Regions from separate parts of the Shinella sp. NM-101 genome, predicted to be linked through region 4. Evidence: riboswitches for the same ligand, from Rfam matches in the RefSeq annotation. Region 4 holds a riboswitch; each other region holds the start of a gene.
What was found. Region 4 has a riboswitch for cobalamin ahead of nrdH (glutaredoxin-like protein NrdH). Riboswitches for the same ligand answer to the same signal wherever they lie in the genome.
Positions count from the first base shown of each region.

Region 1: another riboswitch for cobalamin. It lies ahead of L0976_RS18735 (hypothetical protein); the one in region 4 lies ahead of nrdH (glutaredoxin-like protein NrdH).
Region 2: another riboswitch for cobalamin. It lies ahead of metE (5-methyltetrahydropteroyltriglutamate--homocysteine S-methyltransferase); the one in region 4 lies ahead of nrdH (glutaredoxin-like protein NrdH).
Region 3: another riboswitch for cobalamin. It lies ahead of L0976_RS09915 (TonB-dependent siderophore receptor); the one in region 4 lies ahead of nrdH (glutaredoxin-like protein NrdH).

Region 1 covers NZ_JACBFT010000010.1:71,897-79,309, forward strand. The annotation lists gene L0976_RS18705 (copper resistance protein CopC) at 1-1,194, opposite strand, end outside; gene L0976_RS18710 (YcnI family protein) at 1,252-1,782, opposite strand; gene L0976_RS18715 (hypothetical protein) at 2,025-2,384, opposite strand; gene L0976_RS18720 (hypothetical protein) at 2,480-3,088, opposite strand; gene L0976_RS18725 (CbtA family protein) at 3,147-3,899, opposite strand; gene L0976_RS18730 (CbtB-domain containing protein) at 3,909-4,118, opposite strand; cobalamin riboswitch at 4,170-4,232, opposite strand; gene L0976_RS18735 (hypothetical protein) at 4,324-5,406, opposite strand; cobalamin riboswitch at 5,566-5,765, opposite strand; gene L0976_RS18740 (acyl-CoA thioesterase) at 5,841-6,653, opposite strand; gene metE (5-methyltetrahydropteroyltriglutamate--homocysteine S-methyltransferase) at 6,650-7,413, opposite strand, start outside.
Region 2 covers NZ_JACBFT010000010.1:79,546-86,958, forward strand. The annotation lists gene metE (5-methyltetrahydropteroyltriglutamate--homocysteine S-methyltransferase) at 1-1,334, opposite strand, end outside; cobalamin riboswitch at 1,434-1,649, opposite strand; gene L0976_RS18750 (aromatic ring-hydroxylating dioxygenase subunit alpha) at 1,730-2,959, opposite strand; gene recJ (single-stranded-DNA-specific exonuclease RecJ) at 3,266-5,074, opposite strand; gene L0976_RS18760 (homoserine dehydrogenase) at 5,262-6,584, opposite strand; gene L0976_RS18765 (LL-diaminopimelate aminotransferase) at 6,642-7,413, opposite strand, start outside.
Region 3 covers NZ_JACBFT010000004.1:110,130-117,542, reverse strand. The annotation lists gene L0976_RS09950 (isoprenylcysteine carboxylmethyltransferase family protein) at 1-584, shown strand, start outside; gene L0976_RS09945 (hypothetical protein) at 684-872, shown strand; gene xth (exodeoxyribonuclease III) at 879-1,664, shown strand; gene L0976_RS09935 (DUF4112 domain-containing protein) at 1,728-2,105, opposite strand; gene L0976_RS09930 (hypothetical protein) at 2,286-2,651, opposite strand; gene L0976_RS09925 (cold-shock protein) at 2,815-3,018, shown strand; gene L0976_RS09920 (hypothetical protein) at 3,505-3,717, opposite strand; cobalamin riboswitch at 3,958-4,167, shown strand; gene L0976_RS09915 (TonB-dependent siderophore receptor) at 4,319-6,253, shown strand; gene L0976_RS09910 (ABC transporter substrate-binding protein) at 6,268-7,131, shown strand; gene L0976_RS09905 (iron ABC transporter permease) at 7,128-7,413, shown strand, end outside.
Region 4 covers NZ_JACBFT010000007.1:41,137-48,549, reverse strand. The annotation lists gene L0976_RS14710 (U32 family peptidase) at 1-783, shown strand, start outside; gene L0976_RS14705 (hemerythrin domain-containing protein) at 793-1,254, opposite strand; cobalamin riboswitch at 1,501-1,718, shown strand; gene nrdH (glutaredoxin-like protein NrdH) at 1,969-2,190, shown strand; gene nrdI (class Ib ribonucleoside-diphosphate reductase assembly flavoprotein NrdI) at 2,201-2,599, shown strand; gene nrdE (class 1b ribonucleoside-diphosphate reductase subunit alpha) at 2,596-4,800, shown strand; gene nrdF (class 1b ribonucleoside-diphosphate reductase subunit beta) at 4,814-5,803, shown strand; gene L0976_RS14680 (histidine phosphatase family protein) at 5,809-6,432, opposite strand; gene prmB (50S ribosomal protein L3 N(5)-glutamine methyltransferase) at 6,523-7,413, opposite strand, start outside.

The sequences.
Region 1 (7,413 bases), on a different contig from region 4:
CTCGATCGCGATGACGCGCACCAGACGGTTTCTTGCCTGCGCCGCGCCCGCATGCGCCGGCCCGGTCAGCGCCCAGCGGTTGACGGCGACAAGGACGAAAAGGACCAGAAGCAGGGCGAGTTTTGCCAGAAGCACGTTGCCGTAGGCGGTGGAGAGCAGCGCTGCGGGATGCTCGACCTGAACGACGGCGAGCAACACGCCCGCGACGGCCAGCACGCCGACGGCCAGCGGAATGAGCCGCGAGAACCGGTCCAGCCCCGCGCGGCCGGCATCCGCGTTACGCCGCAGCGCATAGGCGAGCGGCACGAGGGCCCCGATCCAGATCGCGATCGTCACGGCATGGAAGAAGACGGCGGGCCGCATCAGCCATTGCGGCATCGCCGCGCTCGCATGGCCGCTGAGCGCCAGCGCGAGGCTGCCGGCGATGAGCGCACCCGCTGATGCGGTTCGCCCGACAAGGATCGAGCGCGCCTTCAGTGCGAACGCTGCCGCAAGGAACGTACATGCCAGAACAGCGACGGTCGAACCGAAGCTCGTTGCAAGCCCGGCTTTCCAGACCGACTGGTCGATGAGGCGCGGAATGGGCAGGCCAAGCGCGTCAAGCCCCTGCAACCCGGCCGACACGACCGTCGCCACGAGGCCGAGCACAAGGGCCGGGCCCACGATCCGCGCCGCGCCGTCGCCGCCCGGGATCAGCCAGCGGATTGCGAAGACGCCGCCGATACCGAAGAAAAGCCCCGCATAGAGCCCGACCCTCGCAAGCCAGAGCGCGGCGCGTACGGACCGGTCGACATCACCGGCCACCGCCGGCGCAGACGCGCTCGGCGCCCCGATCGAAAAGACCGTCGATCCCGCAACGGGGTGCCCGTCTTCGGAGACGACGCGCCAGGTCAGCACATAGGTGCCGTTCGGAAGCTGGTCGGGCGGCACGATCTCCAGGGTGCGGTCGCGCAGGACGAAGTTCTCCAGCGGGGCGACGTCGCCGTCCGGCTGCACGAGCTTGAGCACCAGCGGCGACACCGGCTCGCTGAACGACAGCGAGAGGGCCTTCGGGGGTCCCGCGAGTACGGACTGGTCCGAGGGTACCGCTGCCGTCAGCGAGGCGTGCGCCATGGCGGCGACGGCAAGGCAACACCATACAATGCCCGCAAGCAGCGCCAGAACACCCGACCGGCCGAGACTGGATTTTCGCACGAGCACCTCCGAACCCTTGAAAAAGGCCGGCGCCGCAGGGGCGCCGGCCTGCACGGCTCAATGGCCGCCGGCGGCTTCCAGCAGTTTGACGCCCGGAGCCGGCAGTTCGAGGTCATCCACGGACTGGCCGGCCGCGGGGATTTCGATCCACCGCTCGGCAAGGCCGTCTGCGCATTCCTGCACGACCGGGAAATAAAGCGTCTCGCCGGCCTTCAGGTCCTTCGTCAGGTAAACGCGCAGGACGAATTCGTCGTATTCGTCGTCGCCGAGGCTTCCGCCGCTCCAGACGATTTCCTTCACGCCCTCGCTGGTCGGCGTGCCGTAATAATCGTAGGACTTGGCGTAGGCGCCCTTGATCTTCTCAAGCGTCCATCCGGCCTTCGGCTGCGGCTTCACCGCGATGACGCCTTCCGGCACCTGCACGCGAAGAACATTGGTGGCCTTGCCTTCGCAACCGTGCGGCACCTGCAGGATGGCGCGGTAGCTCCCGCCGACCGGCGCCTCCTTCAACTGCAGCGAGACATGCGCAAAGGCAGTCGAGGTGCCGAGCGCGAGGACGGCGATGGCGGTAAGGGTACGTTTCAACATGTCATTCTCCACTATGCCGGTCATCCTGCCGGCGAAATCCGGGAATTGGTCGTGAACTTTGCGGGAGATCGCGAGGCATCGCCGCCGGGTCGACGGCATGACGGATCGGCGCCGGCCGCGTGCGCAGCACGAGGCACTGACTTGCGCGGAAGGGCCTGCCTGGCTCCCTCCTCCGGTCTGCGAGCATCGTCGCGCCGGATTCAATCCATCATGCAAAGTCGGGGCGGGCGAAGGCCCGGCAATCAGGCGGCGACGGGCGGCGCTCGCGGATTGCCCGGAAGATCGTCCAGGACAGACCGGATCTGGTCCGCATACCGCACGCGCACGCGCGGCAACGGCTGGACAAGCGGGGTGAAGAGGATCGCGACAGCCCTGTCCGTCGGGACGAAGGCAAATGACATGCTGCACGCCAGCGTGCAGCATTCCGGCATCAGCGCGTGATCCTTGCCCGGCGCAGAGGCCGGCTCGTGCCCTTCCATGCCCGCGATGCAAAGCGGGTTTCCGAAGGCGTCGAGCATGGGCGAAGCCGCGCCGGCCGCCATGGCGAACGGGCCGAGAAGGCTTTGAAACGCCATGAGGATGGCGACGGCTACCGCCACCATTCCATACCTGCCGTGTTGCCGCCGTTTCGTCATCGAACCCTCTCGCCGCAACTCTTATCAATCGGCCGACAGCGTGAACAGGCCCTTCCCCTCGCCTAATTGTCGCATCGCCCCGCCCCGGCACGACGGCTTTTCCGCCGCAGGACCGCGAAGGCGAGCATAACGGGAACGGGCGAGAGGGCCGCCGCCAGGGTGGGACCGTGATCCGCCACCTTTTCCCAATGGGGCGTGACGAACCCGCCCGTATGGAAGGGCTCGGCGGAATATTCGCACTGGATCAGGCTGCTGCCGCGGCGCACCATCTCGACGTCGACGGTGGAGATCATCTCGCCCGCAGCGGCCTCAACACTCGGCATGTCCCTCATATGCAGCAGCAGCATCCGCGCGGCGGAGAGATAGGCATGGGAGCATTCGTTGAAGGGGCTCGCTTCATCGGCGATCGCACGCGGAGCCAGCCCCCACAGGCAGTAATAGTTCTGAATGCGGGCATAGTTCCGAAGCTTGCGGAAGACAGGGTCCGATTCCCTCGCCCGGTCGGCGAGACGGAGAATGGGGCCATAGTATTCGTCGAGCACCAGCAGGGCGCCGTGCGACAGGCTCGGAATGGCAAGGCCGGTGGCGTTGTAGGATGCGGCACGGCTGCCGTGCGCCTCGGCCTGGCCGGCCGCCAGGGCAAGGCCGATGAGGAGGAAGAGCAAACGCAACGCGGTTCTCCTGCCGCAAGGGGAATGCCGCCCGACGGCGGCACTCCATCTCGCCGCGTCAGATTCCCGCGGGAACCGCGCGATAGTTGCCCGAGCGCCGGAGGCTCCTCTCGGCCAGATAGCCGAAGACGAGGGAGAGAACCGTCCAGAGCGTGAGTTGCAGCCCGATCGTCGCCAGACGGAAATCGTAGAGCGCCGTCGCCGGGAAGTTCTCCGGTACCTCGTTGATACCGGGAAGCAGCCGGAAGACGATCGCCAGGAACACGACATAGGCGATGCCGGCGACGATCGCGCCGTTCCAGCGGCCGAGGTGCTCGCCGAGGCGGCGGGCGAAGGCGACGGCGAGCGCCAGCGCGAAGATCGAGGCGGCGAGCGTCACGAAGAACAGCCCGGTTCGCACGCCGATCGTCTCGGGATCGCCCACGGCGGGCGGGTTCGGCGGGTACTTCAGGTCCGGAACCGCGACGAGCGCCACGAAGGTGGCGGCGCCGAGCACCAGCGCCAGGGCGCGGGGGCTCAGTCGGCCGACGCGGCCATAGAGACCGGCGAAGACGAGCGAGAAGATGCCGCCCATCGCCACGCTGTAGGTGACGACGCCGGTGAAGAGGCCGAGGCCGGCCTGGGTTTCACGGCTGACGGCTTCCGGCTCCTCGGCCGCGCCGTCCGCCGGTGCCTCGGCCGCCGCCATCAGCTCTTCGAACGCGATCGCCCGATCGACCTGGGGCTCGCCGTAGACGCGCGCGAAACCGAACGCGACAAGGCCCGCGACGAGGCCTGCTATCATGCCTCTCAGCAAAAGATGACCAGTCATGTCCGTTCCTCAGTGGCAGGGGAAGCCGAGCAGATGCCGGCCGTCGTGCACGAATTCGTGGACTTCGAGGCCGGACAGGACGCGCGCGGCGCCCTCTTCCGTGCTGACGAAATAAAGGGCGAGCAGCATCAGCAGGCCGCCGAAAAGCGCCCACGGAAACAACTGGCTTGCGGGAATGGGTGTGACTGTGGTGCCGTGACTCAAGGTAATGTCGGACATGGATCCCTCTCTGAATGCGCGTTCGCTATGGGCCGATATTCATGCACCCGAGGTCTGGCTTTCGCAGGATGCGATTACAGTGGCGCGACCGCTCCAGAATTTCACTGGCTTCCCGAGGTGGTGCGCCTATCTATCAACGGCGTTTCCGGCGTGTCAACGCGGCGGGGCGACCGCCGCTTGTTCTTTTACGGCACTCTCGACGGTTTCAGCCGGTCGCCGCCAGCGCCAGGCCGGTTTCGGCCGCTTCGAGGACCCCGTGGCCGGGCGCGTCGTCGTCCATCGCCGCAGCATCCGCCGTGCCGTCGAGCGCGTTGCGCCACCTGGAGACCAGTTCGAGATAGGAGCCGCCGCCGAACCGCTCGGCGAGCCTGTATTGCTGGCGCAGCGTGATGCGCACCGTGGCCCGGCTGAAGCGGTCGGACGGCGTCGGGAACTGGTCCGGTTCCAGGCGCCTTGCGAGCCCGTCGAGCACCGCCTTGCGCACGATGGGCAGGTCCGGGCGGGCGAAGCGCTCGAAGAGCGCCTGGAACCGGGCATGATCCTCGATGTCGAAATTCCGATCGCGCCCCATGCCGTCCATGACGGGATTGGCGGGGTGAAGATAGCCGAGCGGCATGTGGTATCGCGGGATCGGCGTGTTGGCCGAATGGGTGCGACGCGATTTCAGCAGTTGCGGAAGAAGATGCGTGTGCGGCCCCGCGGGCGAGACGCCGCCCGTATCCGGCCCGCCGATCTTCTGGAACACCTCGATGCGGCCGATCCGGGTCAGCGCGACGCGGTGCGGATGCGCCTTCAGCACGGCCGCGGCCGCCGGGTTTCCGGTCTCGAACAGGCTGCGCCCGGCACCGGCGCGCAGGATCGCCAGCAGCGCCGGATCGCCGGTGCGAATGCAGAAATCGCACTGCGGAAGGTTGAGGCCGACGTCGAAGAGAATCGCCCGCCTGTCCGCCGGGCGCACCGCGTCCCCGTCCGGGCCTAGCTCGGTCAGGACCTTGCGCCGCTTCATCGCTGCATCCTTTTCCGGCAGGCACAGCGCGATACCATGGCTCCAGCGGTGCGGCCGGGGGCTGAGGGCCTCATAGGCGACAGGAACGATCTGCTCGACCACCTCGGAATCGAGCCGGATGGCGCCCCGCGGGGTGGCGCGCACCAGCATGGCCGGGGCATCGGCTTCCAGATATTCCCCCTTGTCCTGATGGAACTCGGCGACCGCGCCGAAGGAGCCCATGCTCCACCCTGCCCTCTGGTCCACGAGGTGGCTCTTCAAGACGTCCCAGAGATCTGCCATGTGCTTGTCCTTCATCGTGGCCGCCGCGCCGGTTGCCGTGTCGCAAATGCGAATCGGCGGGTGGCTTGCGAAATGGTTCCGGACGAGGATGGAAAGGGGAAGGAACGGGGCGGCCCCGAGAGGGAACGCCGTTCGCCTCCCGATCGCCCACCGCAATCGGCCGAGTCATCAATTCATGGCTGGTTTCCGGGCTTCGGAACCGTCCTGAAGGACGCTCTCGACGCCTTCCCGGCCGGAGCCAGTGGCATTCGTCGAGATTTTGTTCCGCTACCGTTGCGGGGGCAGCACCGGCCTTGGACCGGTTTCCCAATTATCCATCCCGACCAGGCCGGGATGGCACCCTGAATGCATCCAGCAAACCACCCGGCGGGCAAAAGGACCATCGGGAATGCGACATCCGCGGTGCCCGTAACGACACAGGCGAAAAGCCCCGCCTATGCCGGACCGCCATCGTGGCGGACAACCGGAACCGGGCGGTCCCTTTCATCGACCGCGACCATGACGAAGCGGCCGGTCGCGGTCAGGGCGCGGCTTCCGCTCATCAGGTCCTCCGACCAGAGCTCGACCGCCACGGTCATCGAGCTGCGCCCGACGCGCACCACCGTCGCGACCGTGTCGACGATCGATCCCACGGCCACCGGCGCACGGAAATCGACCCGCTCGGACGCGGCGAGCACCGTGATTTTCCGGCCGTGCCGCGTGGCGGCGATGAAGGCCGCCTTGGTCATGGCGGCAAGCGCCTCGCCGCCGAACATGCGGCCGAAGCTGTTCGCCTGGTCGGCAAAGACGATGTCGCTCGCGCGCAGGCCGGGAGCCAACTCCTCATACGCCGCGGAAAGGGGCGGCAGATGCCAGTCCGGCGCCTTGCCTTCGGGAACGGCCACCATGCTGAAGCTGCCGCGGGTGCACAGCCGCCGTTCGCCGCTGACGAGGCCTTCGGCGATCATCTCCACCTCCACCGTCATGGACTTGCGTCCGACGCGCGTCACGCGCGCCAGGAACTCGACCAGTTCCCCGACGCGGGCCGGCGCCTGGAAATCGACGCGGTCGCAGGACGCCGTCACGAAGGGGACGCGCCCATGGCGGGTCGCGGCGATGAAGGCGATGCGGTCCATCAGCGCGAGCCCCGCCCCGCCGAAAAGCGTGCCGTGGTGGTTGGTGTCGCCGGGAAAGACGAGGTCCAGCAGGCGGCTCGACGGCGCCGGGATTTCTCCCGGCGCCGCGAAGGTCTGTTCGCCCGCGCTCACTGCGCTACCTTGCGCAGTTCGCCGGCCGCGGCCACCATGTTGACGAGCGCCGGCCGGACCTCGTCCCACTTGCGGGTCTTCAGGCCGCAATCGGGATTGACCCAGAGCTGGCGATCGTGAAGGCGCTTGCGGGCGAGCGACAGGAGGCCGGTCATCTCACCCACGTCGGGCACGCGCGGCGAGTGGATGTCGTAGACGCCGGGACCGATCTCATTCGGATAGTCGAAATCGCGGAACGCATCGAGCAGTTCCATCTTCGAGCGCGACGTCTCGATGGAGATGACGTCGGCATCCATGGCGGCGATGGCCGAGATGATGTCGTTGAACTCCGAGTAGCACATGTGGGTGTGGATCTGCGTTACGTCCGCGACACCGCTGGCGCACAGGCGGAAGCATTCGACCGCCCAGCCGAGGTAGTGCTGCCAGTCCCGGTGGCGGAGCGGCAGGCCCTCGCGCAGCGCCGCCTCGTCGATCTGGATCATCTTAGCGCCGGCCTTTTCAAGGTCGACCACCTCGTCGCGGATGGCGAGCGCGATCTGCCGGCAGGTCTCGCTGCGCGGAATGTCGTCGCGAACGAACGACCAGTTGAGGATCGTCACCGGGCCGGTCAGCATGCCCTTGACCGGCTTTCCGGTCAGCGACTGCGCATATTGCCACCAGCGCACCGTCATCGGGTTCGGCCGCGAGACGTCGCCGAAGATGATCGGCGGGCGGACATAGCGCGAACCGTAGCTCTGCACCCAGGCATGCTGCGTGAAGG
Region 2 (7,413 bases), on a different contig from region 4:
AGCCGGATCGCCGCCGCCTGGACCTTGCGGCGCGTTTCGAATGCGCTGCCGCGCGCCTTCATGCCCTCGTCGATGCCGGCGATGCGGCCCTGGACGAGCGGGTCGGTCACCTTCAGCGAGGCGGCGCGGGCGGCGATGGCCCTCGATGCACCATCGACAGCCTGCCTCACCGCGTCCTCCCCTTCGGCGAGCCCCCTGCCGATCGCCGAAAGCTCGCCCAGCTTCTGCGTGGCAAAGGAAAGCCAGGACTTGAGGTCCGCATCGAGCGCCGTTTCCAGTTCGAGGTCGATCGGCACATGCAGCAGCGGGCATGAGGCGGCAACCTCGACCGCACCCGCGGCGCGCGCGGAAACGACCGGCGCCAGCCGGCCAAGGATCGCCGCAAGGTCCGCCTTCCAGATGTTGCGCCCGTCGATGACGCCGAGCGACAGGACCCGATCGGCCCCCATCGCCTTTGCGACGGGTTCGAGTTGCTCCGGCGCTCGCACCAGATCGACGTGGAGACCGGCGACGGGGAGCGCGGCGACCGCTTCCAGATTGTCGGCCAGCGCGCCGAAATAGGTCGCCAGCATCACCTTCAGGCCCGGCGCGGACCTGGCAAGCGCCTCATAGGCGAGCTTGAAGGCATGGCGCTCGCCTTCCGTCAGGTCGAGCGCCAGGACGGGTTCGTCGACCTGCACCCAGTCGGCGCCGGCGGCCTCCAGCCGGCGGAAGAGCTCCTCGTAGACCGGCAGCAGCCTTGCCAGGAGATCGAGCGGCTTGAAGGTCGAGGGCCGGGCCTTCGAGAGCTTGAGGAAGGTCACCGGACCGAGCACGACCGGGCGCGTATGAATGCCGAGCGCCTTGGCCTCCAGGAAATGATCGACCGGCTTCTGCGCGGTGAGCGTGAAGGCCTGATCCTCGCCGACCTCAGGGACCATGTAGTGATAGTTCGTGTCGAACCACTTGGTCATTTCGAGCGCCGGCACGCCCTGCGCGTGGTGCGCATGGCCGCAGTCGGCGCGGCCGTCGCCCTGACTGCCGCGCGCCATCGCGAAGTAGATCGACAGCGGCACCTCGCCGCCCGTCCAGCCGTAGGCGGCCGGGATTGCGCCGACCATCACGGCCGTGTCGAGCACATGGTCGTAGAGGGAGAAATCGTTGGAGGGAATCTTCGTGATGCCCTGGTCGCGCTGGAGCGCCCAGTTTTCGGCGCGCAGCCTGCGGGCCGTTTCGAGAAGGTCGCTTTCGGCGATCCTGCCGGCCCAGTGGCCTTCGAGAGCGAATTTCAGCTCGCGGTGGCGACCGATGCGCGGGAAGCCGAGGGAGGCGACCGGGAGAGTTTGCTTGGACATTGACATACCCCATAGGTTTCAGGGGGCATGGGTAAAGCGGACGCGAGCAGGCATCGCCGTTTCAGGCGAACTGCAGCAACCACCGGGACACCCCGCCCGTGGACGTTATTTCGTCTTGGCAGGTCTCCTGGCTCACGGGTCGTCACCCTGTCCGTCTTCCCAAGGCCTTGGCCTCAGTGACATCGGTGGACAGCGGCTCGCCGTTTACAGTTGCGGGGGCAGCCCCGGCATTGCCGACGGATCGACGCACCGGATTCCCTCTTAGCCCTGGGACGGATAATGCCGCTCCAGGGAACCATGACGGGGCACAGTTCTGATCATAACGGAGGGATTGTCAACAGATATAAAGAAATCTTTATGTCTTTATTTATTTTACTGATCGCGGAGCACCGCTCTCACGCGCGGCCGATCTCGTCGAGATACCACTCGATGTAGCGCAGTTCGTTGTGCTCCATCGGCGCGATGGGGCCGGGCACGAAATAGTGCGACTGCACGCCGCGGGCGGTGTGCTCGATGATCGCCTTGTCCTCCGCCGTCGTGACCTTCCAGAGCCAGGTGAGCTTCCCGAGATCGTAGTCCCTGCCCTCCTGCGCATTGCCGTCGACCAGCCAGATCAGTTCCATCTCGCAGCTTTCCGCCGTCTTCGGGATGAAGCGATAGATCATGCCGTGGTCGGGATAGCAGACGAGGAATGTCGTGCCGCCAAGATGGATGGAGGTGACCCCGCCGTCGAAATCGGTGAATCGGCCCATCAATGGCGCGACCGCCCTGCCGTCCTCGCTGCCGCTCTGCACGCCGTCATAGAGCGCATAGCGGAAGGCATGGATCGCCTCGCGGCCCTCGCGCGAGGTCTGCCAGTGATTGCCGGAGCCGACCTCGATGCCGAGCGCGCAGGTGCGCGCCTCCATCGCCTCGTTCAGCGCCTCGATCATGTGCAATGGCTGTTCCAGCGCATGGGTCTGCGAATATTCCGGATGCGCGGGGCCGCAATGGTAGCATTCCACATAGTTCTCCACCGCCAGCTTCCAGTTGGCGGCGACCGGATAGGTCTCGCGATGCGCGACCCTGGCACCCGCCCAGCCGTATTGGCCGCAGGTCGCGTGCAGCAGGTTCTCCACCTCGGAAAAGTCGAGCGGCTCTTCGGCGAAGGAGATGAAGACGAGCCCTTCGACGACGCGGACATGCAGCGTCTTCAGCCCGTGGTCCTCGCGCCTGAAATCCTTCGGCATCAGCCGGGCCGCCTTGAGGCTGCCATCGTTGCCGTAGGTCCAGGCATGGTACGGACAGACGAAGACCCGCGCATTGCCCTTCTGTTTCGTGCAGACCTCCGCGCCGCGGTGGCGACAGACGTTGAGCATCGCATGAACCGACCCATCCGGCGCGCGCGTGAGAATCACCTGCTCGGTATCGATGCGGAAGACCTCGAAGTCATTGACCTCTGGAATGACGCTCTCATGGGCGAGACAGTGCCAGTGGCGGCGAAAGACCCGCTCCATATCGCGCCGGTATATCTCCGGATCCTGGTAGAACGGCCGGGCAAGGCCATGCCCCTTGCGGTGCTCGACGATCAAGCGGGCGATTCCATCATTTGCACTATCGATTAGAGCGTCCGCAGCCTGCGCCATGCTTCTTCAACCGTAAAACGTTTTCGATGCAGCGCAGTATCAGCAGCGGCCCGGCGGCCGGCAAGGTGCCGTAATCGGGATAATTAATCGATAAAATCAATCACATGAAAATCCGGAAAACCGTTTGCATGTCGCGATCGGATATTGTCGTTCATGCGGGCCCGTGCACCGGGAATAGCGGATGCGCGATGAAATCGGCAACCGGATCGCGGGGTTGCGCCGCGGCCCGCCGTCAGGCGGCAGGCCTGCCGGGCCGGAAACCGCCCTCACCCGTTTTCCTGAATGCGTCATCGACCGGCAAGCCGGTCAGAACGCCTTGGCGGCGTCGATCACGCGGAACTGGATGCGCCGGTTGCCCTGCCAGCTATCGGCGGAAAGCGTGCCGGCCAGATGCACCGCCTGCCCGCGCTCCTTCATCAGGAAGAGGCCGAGATCGGCTTCCGCGGCGCGGAAGGCCATGGCGTCGAGCCGTCCGCCGTCGGGGCCTTCGAGGCTGACGCGCAGATGATTGACGCCGACGGGGCGCACGTCGCGCACGCGATGCGCCGGCAGCGCGAAGATCGGCTGCGGATGGCCGGAGCCATAGGGGCCAGCCTGTTCGAGCTGGTCGGCGAGCGCGAGCGTTGCGCCGCTGGCGCTGAGCGCACCGTCGATCTTCAGCGTCTCCACGGCCACCAGTTCGCGCACGGCACGCTCCGCGCGCTCCTCGAAGAAGCTGCGCAGCCGGCCGAGATTGCTCCGCTCCACCGTCAGGCCCGCCGCCATGGCATGGCCGCCGCCCTTGACGAGGATGCCCTCCTCCACGGCAGCGCGCACCATGCGGCCGAGATCGAAGCCGCTGATCGAGCGGCCGGAGCCGGTGCCCTTGCCCGAGGGGTCGAAGGCGATGGCGAAGGCCGGGCGGCGGAAGCGGTCCTTCAGCCGCGAGGCGAGCAGGCCGACGACGCCGGGATGCCAGCCCTCGCGGGCCGTCAGGATCACCGCGGCGCTTTCGCCGGTACCGTATTCCGCCTGCGCCTCGGCCTCGGCCTCGGCGAGCATGGCGACTTCCATGGCCTGCCGCTCGCGGTTGAGCTCGTCGAGCTGCTTTGCGATTCGCTCGGCCTCGCCCGGCTCGTCGATGGTCAGGAGGCGGCTGCCAAGGGCGGCATCGCCGATGCGTCCGCCGGCATTGATGCGCGGGCCGACGAGGAAGCCGAGATGATAGGGCGTCACCGGCCCGCCGATGCCGGCCTGCTTGAGCAGCGCCGTCAGGCCGGCATTGCCGAGATGGCGCGCGGCGACGAGGCCCTTGACCACATAGGCGCGGTTCAGCCCCTTCAGCGGAACGACGTCGCAGACCGTCGAGAGCGCAACGAGATCGAGCATGGAGAGCAGATCGAAGCTTCCCGCGCGCGTGTCGCCGCGCTGGCGCAGCAGCCGCTGGAGCGCCACCAGAACAAGGAAGACGACGCCGGCGGCGGACAGATGCCCCTGCCCCGACAGGTCATCCTCGCGATTGGGATTGACCAGCGCCACGGCAGGCGGCAGGTCCACACCGACCTGGTGGTGGTCGATGACGACGACGTCGATGCCGCGCTCGCGCGCGACGGCGAGCGATTCGTGGCTCGTCGAGCCGCAGTCGACCGTGACGATCAGTTGCGCGCCGCGGTCGATAAGCTGGCCGATGGCGTTCGGGTTCGGGCCGTAGCCCTCGAAGATGCGGTCGGGAATGTAGATTTCCGCCGGCACGCCGAAATGCGCGAGGAACCGGTAGAGCAGCGCCGAGGAGGCCGCACCGTCGACGTCGTAGTCGCCGAAGATCGCCACGCGCTCGCCACGCTCGACCGCGCGCGCCAGCCGTTCCGTCGCCGCCTCGCAATCCATCAGGCCGTAGGGTTCCGGCATCAGCCGGCGGAGCGTCGGATCGAGGAACTCCAGCGCGCTCTCGAAGGCGACGCCGCGTCCCGACAGGACGCGGCAGATGAGGTCCGGCAGGCCATGGGTCTGGCTCATCGCCAGCGCGCGGTTTTCCCCCGCCTGGTCGAGCCGCGCCACCCAGCGCTGCCCGGTCGCCGAGCGCTCGACGCCGAGGAAGGCCCGGCTGACGGGATCTGCGTTTTCCAACATGCTCATGGCGGCTCCGGCAACCAAACTGCAGGCAAAGTCGCGTCAACCTCTCCTTCGTCATGCTCTGGCCTGACCCGAGCATCCACCCGCCTTCCCGGAGGATGGATCCTCGGCTCAAGGCCGAGGATGACGACAGTGGGTGTGGCGAGGTTCATCAACGACCCGATACCACGCCTTGCCGAAGACGCGAAAATCAGGCCGCCTTCGGCCGCTCGATGCGGATCACCTGCGGCTCGCCGACAAGATAGCCCTCGCTCTTGATGGAGGCGACGGCCTTGCGGACGGAATCCTCCATCGTCGCGTGAGTGACGAGAATGATCGTCTTCGGATCGGTCGATTCGGCCGTCGACTGCGCGCGCTGGACGATGGATTCCAGCGAGATGCCGTTCTCCGCCATGTGCCGCGCGATGCTGGCGAAGACGCCCGTGCGGTCCTCCACCGAGAGACGGATGAAGTAGCCGCCGTGGTGCTTGCGGATCTGCGCGCGCTTGTAGGGGGCGAGCGCCGCCGCCGGGCGGCCGAGCGCCGGCACGGTCTGCGCGCCGGGGCGGCTCTTGGCGATGTCGGCGATGTCGCCGAGCACGGCCGAGGCCGTGGCATTGCCGCCCGCGCCGGGGCCGACCATCAGCAGCTCGCCGAGAATGTCCGATTCGATGGCGACGGCGTTCGTCACGCCATCCACCTGCGCGATGACGCTGTCGAGCGGCACCATGGTCGGATGCACGCGCTGTTCGACGCCCGTATCGGTTTTCTGCGCGACGCCGAGCAGCTTGATGCGATAGCCGAGATCGGCGGCGGCGCGGATATCGTCGATGGAGATGTTGGTGATGCCTTCGAGATAGATGTCGTCGGCCGAAATCCTCGTGCCGAAGGCGAGCGTCGTCAGGATCGACAGCTTGTGCGCCGTGTCGTTGCCCTCGATGTCGAAGGCGGGGTCGGCTTCGGCATAGCCGAGACGCTGGGCTTCCTTGAGGCATGCCTCGAAGGAAAGCCCCTCCTTCTCCATCTTGGTCAGGATGTAGTTGCAGGTGCCGTTCATGATCCCGTAGACGCGGGAAATGGTGTTGCCCGTCAGGGATTCGCGCAGCGCCTTGATGACCGGGATGCCGCCGGCGACCGCCGCCTCGTAGTTGAGGAGCGAGCCGTGCTTCTCGGCGATGCCGGCAAGCTCGACGCCGTGCGCGGCGAGCAGCGCCTTGTTGGCCGTCACGACATGGACGCCGCGCGACAGCGCCGCCTTGACGGCGGCAAGGGCCGGATCACCCGCCCCGCCCATCAGTTCCACGAAGACGTCGATCTTCGCCTCGCGGGCGAGCGCGACCGGATCGTCGAACCATTCGGCAGCGGAGAGATCGACGCCGCGATCGCGGCCCTTGCTGCGTGCGGTGACGGCGACGATCTCGATCGGCCGGCCGCACGTCGTCTCAAGCATGTCCCTGCGTTCGACGAGAATCTTCGCGAGCGAGGCACCAACGGTCCCCAAGCCCGCAATGCCGATCTTCAGGGCATCAGCCATGGTCATGTCCTATGAGTTCTGGAAAAGCCCTCCGCTGAACGCGGAGGGCGGATTTCATTAGCGATGGGCGTTCAGCGAGATGACGTTGTGCATCGTCTCGTCGGCCGTGGAAAGGAACTTCTTAATATTGCGCGCAGCCTGGCGGATGCGGTGCTCGTTCTCGACCAGCGCGAGGCGGACGTAATCGTCGCCGAGCTCCCCGAAGCCGACGCCGGGAGCGACGGCGACATCCGCCTTCTCGACGAGCAGCTTGGAGAATTCCAGCGAGCCGAGATGGCGGAACTTTTCCGGGATCTTCGCCCAGGCGAACATGGTCGCCGCCGGCGGCGGCACTTCGAAGCCGGCCTTGCCGAAGGTCTCGACCATCACGTCGCGGCGGCGCTTGTAGACGTTGCGCACTTCCGCGATATCCGAGCCGTCGCCGTTCAGCGCATGGGTCGCGGCCACCTGGATCGGCGTGAAGGCGCCGTAATCGAGGTAGGACTTCACGCGGGTCAGCGCGGCGATCAGGCGCTCGTTGCCGACGGCAAAGCCCATGCGCCAGCCGGGCATGGAGAAGGTCTTCGACATGGAGGTGAATTCGACGGTGATGTCCATCGCGCCCGGCACTTCCAGCACGGACGGCGGCGGCGTGTCGTCGAAGTAGATTTCCGAATAGGCAAGGTCGGAGAGCACGATGATGTCGTGCTTCTTCGCAAAGGCGATGACGTCTTTGTAGAAATCGAGCGTGGCGACCTGGGCCGTCGGGTTCGACGGATAGTTGAGGATCAGCGCGAGCGGCTTCGGGATCGAGTGGCGCACGGCGCGCTCGAGCGGCGGGAAGAAGCTC
Region 3 (7,413 bases), on a different contig from region 4:
CACCCGGCTGGATCTTTGTCGGCTTTCTCGTCGCCGCATACGCGGTGTCCGCCCTGGTCCTCCAGCGGGCGAACCCCGTCATCTATCGCGCGCGCAGCCGGTTCCAGCCCGGGACCGAGGGTTGGGATCGGATCCTCCTGCTGCTGATGCTGCCGGCCATGGTGGCGGAGGTCCCACTCGCCACGCTCGATGCGGGCCGGATGGCCTGGTCGGCCGTGCCCATGGCATTCGTGGCGCTCGGCTACCTCCTGCTCCTTGCCGGCATCGCCATCACGACCTGGGCGCAGGCGGTCAACCGCTTCTTCGAGCCGGGTGTGCGCCTGCAGCGCGAGCGCGGCCAGCGCGTCATCTCCACCGGGCCCTATGCCTTCGTCCGCCATCCCGGCTATGTCGGGGCGCTCATGATGTTCGCCGGGATCGCGCTGGCGCTCGCTTCCTGGTGGGCGCTCGTGCCGGCGGCGTTCGCCGGCGCCATGCTCGTGCTGCGCACGAACTGGGAGGATGCGCTTCTTCGCACCGGGCTCGTGGGCTATGGCGACTATGCCCGCCGCGTCCGCTTCCGCCTCTTTCCGGGCCTGTGGTGAGAGACGGAACGAATCGGCCGCCCGCGCATTTATCAGCCGATGTTGGTTTTTCGCCCCGCTGCGCCAGCGGGGCGTTTTTTTTGCAGCAGGAGAATTGCCATGGATATCGGAATTCCCTCGCCGCAACGCCCGACCTCCGATCCGGATGCCGCGCTGGTATTCGAGGCCGTCATGCGCGCTGCCGGTCATCAGGCGGCCGCCTACCTGGAAGACCCGGACCCCGCGGACGATCCCGCCATGCCTCGCCCGGACGCTGCCCTTGCGGGCGGCAATAGACGCGCGGACTGAGGATCGATGAAGATCGCGACCTACAACGTCAACGGCGTGAACGGGCGCCTCGCCGTGCTTCTTCGCTGGCTTGAGGACGACGCGCCCGACGTGGTGTGCCTGCAGGAATTGAAATCGCCGAACGACCGGTTCCCGCGCGCGGAACTGGAGCGTGCCGGCTATGGGGCGGTCTGGCACGGCCAGAAAAGCTGGAACGGCGTTGCAATCCTCGCAAAGGGCTTGGTGCCCCTTCTCACGCGCCGGGGCCTGCCGGGCGACCCTGACGACACGCACAGCCGCTACATCGAAGCCGCCGTCGACGGGATGCTGGTCGGCTGCCTCTACCTTCCCAACGGCAACCCTGCTCCCGGCCCGAAGTTCGATTACAAGCTGCGCTGGTTCCAGCGCCTTCTCGCCTATGCGGCGGAACTGATCGAGCTCGATGTTCCCGTTCTGCTGGCCGGCGACTACAACGTCATGCCGACCGACATCGACGTCCATGCGCCCGAGCGCTGGCGAGACGACGCGCTGTTTCGCCCCGAGGTTCGCAAGGCCTATGCCGATCTCCTCGCGCAAGGCTGGACGGATGCGATCCGCCGTCTCCATCCCGACGAGCGGATCTACACATTCTGGAAATATTGGCGCAATTCCTTCGAGCGCGATGCGGGCCTGCGGATCGATCATTTCCTGCTCAGCCCCGCCATCGCGCCGCGGCTGCGCTCCGCCGGCGTTCGCCGCGCGCCCAGGAGCTGGGATCACACCAGCGACCACGCGCCGGTCATGATCGAGATCGCACCGCCGGCCGACAGTTGAAGGACCAGGCTTGTCCGCCGCTTTTCGCGCAATTCTTCCGGGGTCGCGAACCACCGTCGGCGCCTAGCGGTCGAGGTCGGCGTGGTCGAGACCGAAATGATCCAGCACAAGCTGGAGGTTGCGGCGGTTGGACTTGAAATAGACGTCGAAGACGTCGCCCAGCACCGGCACGCTTCCCGCGACCGTATCGAAGCCGATATTGACCAGCATCCTCATGAGCTTGTCGTTCGGCACCCCGAGCCGCCGGGCCTCGTTGACGATGACGAGGCTGACGGCCGCGGCCGCGAAATCGCCGATGCCCGGGACAAGGCCGAGCACGGAGTCCGCGCCGAACGACACGCGCGTGCCGGGAATGCGCAGCGCCGTGTCCATCAGCCGCGCCAAGCCGCGGATCCGCCGGAGGCGCGCCAGATGCTCGATGGGTATGCTGGACCTGTTCATTCTCCTGATGTGGTCCCGGCGCCCAGCGGTTGAAAGGTCCTGCCGCAACTTTTGCTTGCCGGGCGGCTCGATCGCCTGCCGACCAACGCCATGCGCCCGCTTCGCAGATGATCGGGAGGCGCTTCCTTCTCGCAGGTCGGGCTTGTCGGCCTCGCTCCCTCCGGCCCCCCACTGTTCCGCCTACCAGATCCTTCGGTCGAGCTGCGAGGCGATCATCGGCACGGCGGCCGCGCCCGGCGCGCCGAGGCGAAGACGTTGCACGAGCCGCCCGAGGAGATAGGTCGTCGCGGCCGTCGCGGCGATCCTGAGCCAGGGGTGCAGCTCGCCCCGGGAGGGCGGCGCATCCATCCCTTCCGCCTGCCTGCGGATCGTCGCCAGCCGGGCGCGTAGATCGGCGACCTCCCGGCGAAGGTCCGCGACCTGCTGGACGGCGGAAGGCGTTTTCGTCTCGCCCGGCCCCTCCGCCGGGCTCTCGTCCTCGATTTCGGCCAGATGCTCGCGCAGTTGAGCGGGGCTGTCGAACCCCTTGGCCCGGATGTCCGTCATGACGTGTACCTCTCCTGGAACGATGTCGGCGCTTGCCGAAGTCGGGATGAAGAACCCGTCTGTGCGATGGTTGTTCCGCATGCACGGTCACCTGTTGCGGGAACGGCAGATGACGAATAAGCTAAGGTGATGGCGCCGCCGGCGCGAAGCTCACGAGGACGACATGGCAACGGGTACAGTAAAGTTTTTTAATCAGGACAAGGGGTTCGGCTTCATCACGCCCGACAACGGCGGATCGGACGTCTTCGTCCATGTCTCGGCGGTCGAATCCGGCGGCCCGCTGCGCGACGGCGCGAAGGTGAGCTACGACATCGGCCAGGACCGCAAGACGGGCAAGTCGAAGGCGGAAAACGTTCGCTCGATCTGACGGCCGTCAAAGTCTCTGACATCGAATCGACAAGGCTGCCCTAGCAGGGCGGGATGGCGCGCGCCTGAAAACGGCCCGCACTCCCGCCTTCGGCGGCCTGGCCGGACATGCGCCGGATCTTCGATCATCCGGCGCATGTCTCTTGGCGTGCCGAGATTGCCGGCGCCTGGAAAGAATGTGTACTCGCCTGCCCCGCACATGCCGGGACGAACGAGCACGCCTTTTGATCCGGGCAGGGCGGCGACAGCAGTCACCCCGCCATCACTCGGCGTTGCACCGGGATCACGGCGTTCGGCCGCTCCCGATGAACGAGCGAAGGCATCCGCCATGACAGCCGGACGCACCCCTTCCGTTCGTCTTCCGCGAACGATCGCGCGGACTGCCAGGATCTGCGAGGCAGGGTGGCGGGCCTGTCGACTTGAATACAGTTCCAGCCCTTTGCGATGACCGCCGAAAGGACCGTGCTGCCGGCAGAGGCGTCGATTGTTACCGCTCCGTTTTCTCCCAGGCGAGCGCGGTCGCGAGATAGCCGAGGGCGAAGGCGGCGCCGATGCTGTAGATCACGAGCAGGATTTCCAGGGGGCCGAGGGCCGCGCCGAATGCAGACGGTTCGAGCAGCAGGACGGCCACCGTGCTTGCGGCGCCGAGCGCGAAGCCGATGCAGAGGCGACTCAGCATGTAGCGTACGAGCGCTGGCATTGGTCGGACTCCGGGTTCAGGACAGTCAACGATCCCGGCCCGCCAATGTTCCGTTCGAGCAGCGCGCCCGCACGAAGGCTTGGCCTGTCTGCGGGGATCGGATCGCCTGAGGCGAAATCCGCTCGGCCGGCCACGCAAAACCGGCACGGATGGAGCCGCTCTTTGCGCTTCGACAAACACCGATCCGGAGTATCGTCGCGCCCGGCTTTTATCGATTGACGGTCTTGTCCCCCAACGATTAGGGTCCGCGCTGGAAACGGCTCCGCCGCAAGGCGGATTAAAAGGGAACACGGTGAAGCCGGTTTGAGGCTGAAGCCGGGACTGCCCCCGCAACTGTAACCGTCGAGTCTTCTTCCAATTGCCACTGGGATGCGTCCTGCGCAGCCGGGAAGGCGGAAGAGAGACGAAGAAACGGAAGTCAGGAGACCTGCCCTTTCCAGTCACCCATGCCAGGCACGAGGGGTGCCCCGGCGCGGACGTCCGTGGCGGTGACACGATGTGTTGCCGTGTGCGGGACGGGCCGGTCGGAGTTTTCCTTGCTCCTCAGCTTTGCCAGTCGGACCGCGGTTTATAGCGAACCGGGGCGCAGCGATGCGCCCGAATGTGCCTGGGGGTTGATTTGAAGACGGTCCTTTTGACGACGAGCGCGCTGGCATTGGCGTTCACGGGGATGGCCGGCACGGGCATGGCCCAGGAAGCGGGCGCCGATGAAGGCGGGGCCACGCAGCTCGAAGCCATCGTGGTCACCACGCCGCTGCGCCGCGAATCGAGCCTGGCGCGCTCGACGTCCTCCGTGACGGTCGTAAGCGAGGAAGAGATCCGGCGGTCCGCCGCGTCCGACCTGGCATCCCTGCTCAGAAGCTATCCCGGCGTCACCGTGACCTCGAACGGCGGCATGGGCGCCGATTCGAGCGTCTCGCTGCGCGGTGCCACGGCGGCGCAGACGCTGGTCCTCGTCAATGGCGTGCGCGCCGGTTCGGCGACCGCCGGCACCGTCAACCTCTCCGCGATCCCGCTTGCCTCGATCGAGCGCATCGAGATCGCCAAGGGCGGCCATTCCGCGCAATACGGCGCCGACGCCATCGGCGGCATCATCAACATCGTCACCCGGCAGGGCGGCGTCTGTGCCGATGGCCGCACAAGCTGCGGCACGGCCATCGTCGGCGTGCTGCATCCGTGGGGCGGCTACGTTTCGGGCAATGTGCAGGGCCGGAGCGCCGATGGGATCGATTATGCCTTCGGCGCGCAGATGCTGGGCACCGAGGGCTACGATTTCACCCTGCCCGCCACCTTTGGACACGAACCCGACAAGGACGGTTTCCGGCTGGGCTCGTTCAACGCCTCGCTGTCGAAGGACTTCGATTGGGGGCGTATCTATGCCGACGGGCTCTATGCGCGCGGCCGCAACCAGTATGACCGCCAGCCGGCGAACGAGGCGGACACGGCCAACGCTTCCGGCCGCATCGGCGCGCGCATCGACCATTCCGATAGCTGGTCGTCGACCGTCGAAGTGATGGGCGCGCTCGACAATGCCTCGAATTTCGGTCGGGCCACCAGGGGCGACGATTTCGACACGCTGCGCTACGGCGTCCTCGCCTCCACGCAAAGGACGTTCGAGACGGACGAGGCGAAGCACATTCTGGCGGGCGGGGTCGAAGCCTATCGCGATTCGGTCGACAGTTCGTCCATCTCGGGCGTCGCCTACGCGGCGACGAAGCGCGACCTGGCCGCCGTCTTCGGCCAGTATTCGTTCGAGTATCGGGGCCTTACGTTCGACAGCGGCCTGCGCTTCGACCACAACGAACAGTTCGGCGGCGCCACCACCTACAATATCGGCGCGAGCTACGAACTGACGCCGGACCTGGTGGCGCGCGCATCCTACGCCACCGGCTTTCGCGCGCCGACCTTCAACGACCTCTATTATCCGGACCCCTACCTCTCGGGCAATCCCGACCTCCGGCCGGAAACGTCGCGTTCCTACGAGATGGGATTGAAGTGGCAGGCCACGGCCGATACGGGCCTCGACATGGCGGTCTATCACATGCGCGTGGAAGACCAGATCAACTGGGCGCCGGTCGATCCCGCCGACCCCCTCGGCGCCTGGCACCCGGACAATGTGGAAAAGGTGCAGGTAACCGGTTTCGAGGCCACCCTGACGCACCGGTTCAGCGAGGCGTGGAGCGGCAATCTCGGCCTCGACATCCGCGAACCGCTGAACAAGAGCCCGGGCAGCCACGGCAGGTATGTCGCCTATGGCGACCGCTTCAAGGGCATGGCGGGGCTCACCTACACGCCCGTGGAGGATCTCGAACTGTCGGCAGCCGTCATCTATGGCGGTGAGCGCTATGCGGATGCCGCCAACACCATCAGGCTTCCGCACTACATCACGGCCGACTTCACGGCGCTCTATGCGCTCGACGAACAGTCGCGCCTCAAGCTTTCGGTGGCAAACATCCTCGACGAGCAGTATCAGACCAAGCAGGGCTACAGGGCGCCGGGCCGGTCCGTCGATTTCAGCTTTACCCGATCGTTCTGAAAGGCCTTGTCATCATGACCGCTGCTTCCGCACGATGCCGCAGGATCGCAATGGCGGCCACCGCAGCGCTCATGCCTGCCTTTGTCCCCGCTGCGGCCGCTGCCGACCCGCCGCCGCAGCGGGTCGTCTCCATCAACCTGTGCACCGATCAGCTCGCCATGCTGATGGCGGCGCCCGGACAGCTCAGGTCGGTGTCCTTCCTCGCCGGCGAGGAAGGAACGTCCGTGATGGTGGAGGAAGCCGCGCAATACCGGCCCAACAGCGGCCAGGCCGAGGAGATCTTCCTCATGCAGCCCGATCTCGTGCTTGCCGGCACCTACACCGCGAAGGCGACGGTCGTCCTGCTTCGCGAGCTTGGCTTCAGGGTCGAGCAGTTCACGCCCGCCGCGTCCTTCGACGACGTGCGCGAGAACCTCACGCGCATGGGCCGCCTGCTCCATCGCGAGCAGCGGGCCGGCGAGCTGGTGGCGGAACTGGACAAGGGCCTTGCCGACCTTGCCGCGCGTCATCCGCCCGCCAAGACCGTCGCCATCTACTACGCCAACAGCTACACGTCGGGTTCGGGCACGCTGGCCGATGCGATCGTGCAGGCCGCGGGCCTTGTCAATCTCGGCGATACGCTCGGCTTCAAGGGCATGACGCGCCTGCCGCTGGAACTGCTGATCTCCGCCAATCCCGACATCATCCTGGAAGGCGACAGCCAGTACAGCGCACCGGCGCTGGCCAAGGCGAATTTCTCGCATCCCGCCTTCAGGGCACTTTCCGACCGGGCGATCGCCATTCCGGACAAGTACACGATCTGCGGCGCGCCCTTCACGCTGGAGGCATCGCGCATGCTGCAGCGCGCAGCGCTCGGCGAACGGAGCGAAACGCCATGAGCGATACGGCGCGTTTCCGGCTGGTGATCGCCGGGCTCGGATTTCTCACCTTCCTTCTCTTCCTGCTGTCGCTGACGGTCGGGCCGGCGGCGGTCGCCTTCGGCGACAGCCTCAGGGCGCTCCTTTCCGACAAGGGCGATACGATTGCCCTCGTCATGCAGGAAATCCGGCTGCCGCGCGCGCTGCTGGGGCTGATGATCGGCGCCACGCTCGGCCTGTCGGGCGCGGCGCTGCAAGGCTGGCTGCGCAACCCGCTGGCCGAGCCGGCGCTTCTCGGGGTGA
Region 4 (7,413 bases):
TTCAGCGAGCCGCACGTCGCCGAGGTGATCGAACGGCTGGAGGCGGCCGGAAAGAGGGTGACGCTCTCGACGCTCGCCATGGTGACGCTGGAGCGGGAAAGCCGGCACGTCCGCGATCTCATCCGCGACAGCGTCCATCCGGTCGAGGCCAACGACCTTTCCGCCCTCGGCCTCCTCAAGGGCAGGCCGCATTCCATCGGCCCGCTGGTCAATGTCTACAATGCCGCCACGGCGCGCATGCTTGCCGCGCGCGGGGCGCAGAACATCTGTCTGCCGCCGGAACTGCCGGCCGCCTCGATCCGCGAGATGCTGGCCGCCATGCCCGGCTTTTCCTTCGAGCTCTTCGCCTTCGGCCGCATGCCGCTCGCCATCTCCGCCCGCTGCGCCCATGCGCGCTCCAAGGGGCTGACGAAGGACAATTGCCAGTTCATCTGCGGCGAGGAGCCGGACGGCCTGCCGCTGCGCACGCTCGACAGGCAGTCCTTCCTCGTGCTGAACGGCGTGCAGACCATGTCGAGCAGTTGCGCCGTGCTGGTCGACGACCTCGCGCCGCTGGCCGAGGCGGGCCTTTGCCGCGTCCGCCTGTCGCCGCAGGACTGCGACATGGTGGCCGTGGCCAACCTCTATCGCGCCGTGCTCGACGGCCGGATGGATGGTGCGGAGGCGATCGCGGAACTGGCATCCGTCTATCCGGGCGTGCCCTTCTCAAACGGCTTCCTGCACCAGCAGGAAGGCGCGGCCTGGGTGTCGCGCGGGCGGAACGCGGCGATGGGGCACGCCTGAGCGGAAGGCTCAGGCGAAGACCTCGCGCACGTCCGCCTTGGCGGAGAGCAGCGCCTCCAGCAGCACCTGCTCGGAAAAGACATGGCGGCGCAGGCTTTCCTGGAAGCCGCCGATCATGCGGGCAACGGTATCCGGGGAGAGCGCGCAACGCTCCTCCGCGACCGCCTTCAGCGTCAGCGACAGTTCCTCCGCGGCCAGCCTGTCATAGCGGTGCTCCGCCTTCAGCCGCTCGATCGTCAGGGCCGCGAAGCAGGAGCCGGCATTGCGGTCGAAATCGGGAAAGAGCAGGCGCTCCTCCAGGTCGTGAACCGCCCTGAGGAGGGGCGGGATCGCCTCGGCGAGGTCCCGCAGTTCGCTGACGATCCCGGGCTCTCCTGCCGCCTCCTCGAGGCGCAGGCAGAGATCGAGCAGGTCTTTATGAAGCGCTTCCAGCCGGCCGATGTCGGCAGCGGCGAGGGACGGTTCGGTCATGGTGCCTCCTGCAGCCTGTCCATTCGGCAGCGCATCCGTGCGGCGATATGTGTGGCCGGGCTGCGCATCCGCCATGGAACGATCCTTTTGACGCCGCCATCATGCCGTGCTCCGGCCCGCCGCTCTTTGTGCCGGCGCAAAGTCGCCCGCAGGCGGACCGGCGGGCCTGCCCGCGCCGCCGCCGGCCGAATGTCATGAATCCGTTGATAACCTGCCATAGCCATTGACGCATTTTTTACCTCGTCTACTATATCTTGTGTTCGAGGTTCCTTCGATTCGAGAGGATCGAAGGCTAAGACGGGAATCCGGGGCGGCCATGATGGCCGCGACAATCCGGAGCTGCCCCCGCAACTGTAAGCGGCGAGCATTCGTTCGATGAGCCACTGGGGCGCAAATGCCTTGGGAAGGCGGACGGATGTGGCGACCCGCAAGCCAGGAGACCTGCCTCGCGCATCAACGTCCACGGGCGGGGAGTCCGGCAGGCGAGTGGTCGGTGCGGAATGATGCCGCCCGTCGTTTTCCCTGGTGCCCCGCGTAACTGCTTCGGGGTGAAGTCCATGTCGATCACGTTTCCAGCGTATCCGCGCGAGTAGCAGCGCCCCTGTGCCCGGCCGTCGGTACACGGCCGTCCATCTCATGTCCGACGTCTCGGACGGCCATCGGCGGATGGCCGGACGATCTCCCATGCCCAATTCCCAGACCACGAGGAAAACCATGTCCATCACCGTCTATTCCAAGCCCGCCTGCGTCCAGTGCACCGCGACCACCCGCGCGCTCGACCGCCAGGGTATCGATTACCGAGTCGTCGACGTGTCCGAGGACGCCGATGCCTTCGCGCTCGTGCAGGGCCTCGGCTATCGCCAGGTTCCCGTCGTCATCGCCGGCGAGCGCCATTGGGCCGGCTTCCGGCCGGACATGATCAGCGCGCTCGCCTGAGGGGCGCATGATGGCCGGGCTCGTCTACTTCTCCAGCCGTTCGGAAAACACCCGCCGCTTCGTCGAAAAGCTCGGGGTCAAGGCCCTGCGCCTGCCGGTCGATGCGGCGGAGGAGTCGCCGGAGGTCGAGGACCCCTTCGTGCTGGTCTCGCCGACCTATGGCGGGGGCGGCCAGAAGGGGGCGGTGCCGAGGCCCGTCATCCGCTTCCTCAACAATCCGCGCAACAGAAGCCTGATCCGCGGCGTCATCGCGGCCGGCAACACCAATTTCGGCACCGGATACGCCGTCGCGGGCAACATCATTTCCGCGAAGTGCGCGGTGCCGTTCCTCTACCGTTTCGAGCTGCTCGGCACGAAGGAGGACGTCGACAACGTCAGACAGGGACTGGAACGATTTTGGACACGATGAACACCCCGACGCCCCGGGACGCGAGCGAAAAAACGCCTCACGCGTTTCCTCACCCCGTGGCAGACAAGCCGGCGAAGGCCCCGGAAATCACGGCGCTGGATTACCACGCGCTGAACGCGATGCTGAACCTCTACGACGACGAGGGGAAGATCCAGCTCGACAAGGACCGGCAGGCCGCCAAGCAATATTTCCTCCAGCACGTCAACCAGAACACGGTCTTCTTCCATAACCTCAGGGAGAAGCTCGATTACCTGGTGACCGAGGGTTATTACGAGCAGGAGGTGCTGGACCAGTATTCCTTCAATTTCGTGCGCGATCTCTTCGACCACGCCTATGACAGGAAATTCCGCTTTCCCACCTTTCTCGGCGCGTTCAAGTACTACACGTCCTATACGCTGAAGACCTTCGACGGAAAGCGCTACCTGGAGCGCTACGAGGACCGGGTCTGCATGGTGGCGCTGGCGCTGGCGCGCGGCAGCGAGCAGCTTGCCCGCGAGCTCGTCGACGAGATCATCTCCGGCCGCTTCCAGCCGGCGACGCCCACCTTCCTCAACGCCGGCAAGAAGCAGCGCGGCGAGCTCGTCTCCTGCTTCCTGCTGCGCGTCGAGGACAACATGGAGAGCATCGGCCGCTCGATCAATTCGGCCCTGCAGCTTTCCAAGCGCGGCGGCGGCGTCGCGCTGTCGCTGACGAACCTTCGCGAGATGGGCGCGCCGATCAAGCAGATCGAGAACCAGTCGTCCGGCGTCATCCCCGTGATGAAGCTGCTGGAGGACAGTTTCTCCTATGCCAACCAGCTCGGCGCGCGGCAGGGGGCGGGCGCGGTCTACCTCCACGCCCATCATCCCGACATCATGCGCTTCCTCGACACCAAGCGCGAGAATGCCGACGAGAAGATCCGCATCAAGACGCTCTCCCTCGGCGTCGTCATCCCCGACATCACCTTCGAGCTCGCCAGGAACAACGAGGACATGTACCTGTTCTCGCCGCATGACGTGGAGCGCGTCTACGGCGTGCCCTTCACCGAGATCTCGGTGAGCGAGAAGTACCGCGAGATGGTCGAGGACGGGCGCATCCGCAAGAAGAAGATCAAGGCGCGCGACTTCTTCCAGGTCATCGCCGAGATCCAGTTCGAGAGCGGCTATCCCTACATCATGTTCGAGGACACGGTGAACCGGGAAAACCCCATCGCCGGCCGCATCTCCATGAGCAATCTCTGCTCAGAGATCCTCCAGGTGAGCGAGGCGAGCGAGTTCAACGACGACCTCTCCTATGCGAAGATGGGCAAGGACATCTCCTGCAACCTCGGTTCGCTCAACATCGCCGCCGCGATGGACAGCCCCGATTTCGGCCAGACCATCGAGACCTCGATCCGCGCGCTGACGGCGGTCTCGGAGATGAGCCACATCTCCTCGGTCCCCTCGATCGAGAAGGGCAACGACGACAGCCACGCCATCGGCCTCGGCCAGATGAACCTGCACGGATATCTCGCCCGCGAGCGCATCTTCTATGGTTCGCAAGAGGGTGTCGATTTCACCAATATCTACTTCTACACGGTGACCTACCACGCCGTCCGCGCTTCCAACCGGCTGGCGGTGGAGAAGGCAAAGAGCTTCAAGGGCTTCGAGAACTCGAAATACGCCTCCGGCGAATATTTCGACAAGTACACCGAGCGGGAATGGCTGCCGGCGACGGAGAGGGTCAAGGCCCTTTTCGATGCGGCGGGCATCGACATCCCGACCCAGGAGGACTGGCGCGCGCTGAAGGCCGCTGTCATGGAAGGCGGGCTCTACAACCAGAACCTCCAGGCCGTGCCGCCGACCGGCTCGATCTCCTACATCAACCACTCGACCTCCTCGATCCACCCGATCGTCTCGAAGATCGAGATCCGGAAAGAGGGCAAGATCGGCCGCGTCTACTATCCGGCCGCCTTCATGACCAACGACAATCTCGACTATTACCAGGATGCCTACGAGATCGGCCCGGAGAAGATCATCGACACCTATGCGGCGGCCACGCAGCACGTCGACCAGGGCCTGTCGCTGACGCTGTTCTTCCGCGACACCGCGACGACCCGCGACATCAACCGGGCGCAGATCTACGCCTGGAAGAAGGGCATCAAGACCATCTACTACATCCGCCTTCGCCAGATGGCGCTGTCCGGCACGGAAGTGCAGGGCTGCGTCTCCTGCGCCCTCTGATTTCGGTGACGCCATGAACATCCAAGTGAAGACCAAGGCCCCGAAGGCCGCCAGCGCCATCCGCGCCATCAACTGGAACCGCATCGATGACGACAAGGACCTGGAGGTCTGGAACCGCCTGACCGGCAATTTCTGGCTGCCGGAAAAGGTGCCGCTCTCCAACGACATCCCCTCCTGGGCGACCCTGAAACCGGAAGAGCAGAAGCTCACCATCCGCGTCTTCACCGGCCTCACCCTGCTCGACACGATCCAGAACGGCGTCGGCGCGGTGAAGCTGATGGCGGACGCGGCAACGCCGCACGAGGAGGCGGTGCTTTCCAACATCTCCTTCATGGAGGCGGTGCATGCGCGCTCCTATTCCTCGATCTTCTCGACTCTGTGCCTGACGCCCGACGTCGACGACGCCTATCGCTGGTCGGAGGAGAACGAGTTCCTGCAAAGGAAGTCGGCGCTGATCATGGAGCAATACGCCTCCGGCGATCCCCTGAAGAAGAAGATCGCCTCCGTCTTCCTCGAAAGCTTCCTGTTCTATTCCGGCTTCTACCTGCCGATGTACTGGTCGAGCCGTGCCAAGCTCACCAACACCGCCGACCTGATCCGCCTCATCATCCGCGACGAGGCCGTGCACGGCTACTATATCGGCTACAAGTTCCAGCGCGCAATCGAGCGCCTGGGCGCGCAGAAGCAGCAGGAGATCAAGGACTTCGCCTTCGATTTCCTGCTCGAGCTCTACGACAACGAGGCCAGGTACACCGAGGAACTCTACGACGGCGTCGGCCTCACCGAGGACGTCAAGAAGTTCCTGCACTACAACGCCAACAAGGCGCTGATGAATCTCGGCTACGAGGCGCTCTTCCCGCCGGAAGCCTGCAAGGTCAACCCGGCCATCCTCTCCGCCCTCTCGCCGAATGCCGACGAGAACCACGACTTCTTCTCCGGCTCCGGCTCGTCCTACGTCATCGGCAAGGCGGTCGCGACCGAGGACGAGGACTGGGATTTCTGAAAGTCTCAGCCGGACGCCGGATCGGGGTGGGCACCGAAGAACCGCAGCGCCCACCGTCGGCCGTCGCTTGTGAGGGTCATCAGGCCGAGCGGCTCGATGTCCGCGCGCCAGACGGCGGTGAGCGGCGCCTGCAGGACATGGGCAAGGACGATCTTCAGCACGACGGCGTGGGTGACGGCGAGCCGGTGCCCGCCCGCTCCGTGCTGGCCATCGAGCCATGCGGCGCATCGCGCGCGCACCGCCTCGAAGCTCTCCCCGCCATGCGGCGCAGAAGCAGGGTCCGTCATCCATTCCCGGAGGCCGAACGGGTCTTCCGCCGCGATCTCGTCGATGCGGCGGCCGTTCCACCGCCCGTAGTCGACATCGCGCAGGGCATCGCAGGGGGCCGGCGCGGCGGAAAGGAATGCCGCCGTCTCGCGCGCGGCGATCTCCGGCGCGCTGAACACCGCATCGCTTGCCCGCAGCCGCCCGGCAAGCAGCCTCGCCCGCAGCGCCTCCTTCGGCAGGAGCGGTTCGTCGGAGGAAAGGCGAGACAGGCGGTTGGATGCGGTCGCGCCGCGGCACAGCAGCGTCAGCCGGCTTGCCCGTCCGTTGCGCCCGGTCCCGCCTTCCTGCATGTCATCGTTCACGTTCAACGGCTCCATCGAGGCTCGAACGCGGATGCGCCCGAAGTACCCCGATAGAAGCGGATGCCGGCGCGAGAAGCCAGCGGAAATGCGCTAGGCTACGCCGAGGGCTTCGGCGGAGATCCAGAAGACCGCGTCCTGGGATTGCTCCGTTTCCAGCCAGACGAAGTCGAGATGCGGGAACTCCTCCTCGAGGATTTCGCGTCCCGAGCCGATCTCGCAGATCATGCCGCCTTCGGGATTGAGATAGGCCGGCGCGTCCGCGAGGATGCGGCGGACGAGGTCGAGCCCGTCCTCGCCGCCGTCATGGGCCATTTTCGGCTCCGCGCGGAATTCCGGCGGATAGCCGTCCAGTGCTTCCTGATCGACATAGGGCGGGTTGGTGATGATGAGATCGTATGTCCGGCCGGCAAGCGGGGCGAAAAGGTCGCCTTCGAAAAGGTTCACCTGCCCGGCGACATCGTGCTCGGCGATGTTCAGTTCGGCGACTTCAAGCGCATCGGCCGAAAGGTCGACGGCATCGACGGTCGCCGCGGGGAAGAATTTCGCGGCCAGCACGGCAAGGCAGCCCGAGCCGGTGCAGATGTCCACCACGCTTTCGACGGCCATCGGGTCGGGCAGGAAGGACGAGCCGTGCTCGCCGAGATATTCGCTGAACAGGATTTCGCCGATATGCGAGCGCGGCACGATCACCCGCTCGTCGACATGGAAGCGCACGCCCTGGATATAGGATCGGCCGGTAAGGTAGGCGGAGGGCTTGCGGGTGGAAACGCGCGCCTCGATCCGCTCGCCCAGCAGCCGGCGCTCGGCCGGCAGCAGGCGGGCGTCGAGGAAGGGATCGAGCGCGTCGATCGGCAGGTCCAGCGAATCCAGCAGCAGGAAGGCCGCGTCGTCGCCGGCCGTCGTCGTGCCGTGGCCGTAGCTGAGGTCGGCGGCGTTGAAACGGGAGATCGCATAGCGCCAGTAGTCGCGCAGCGTCACGAG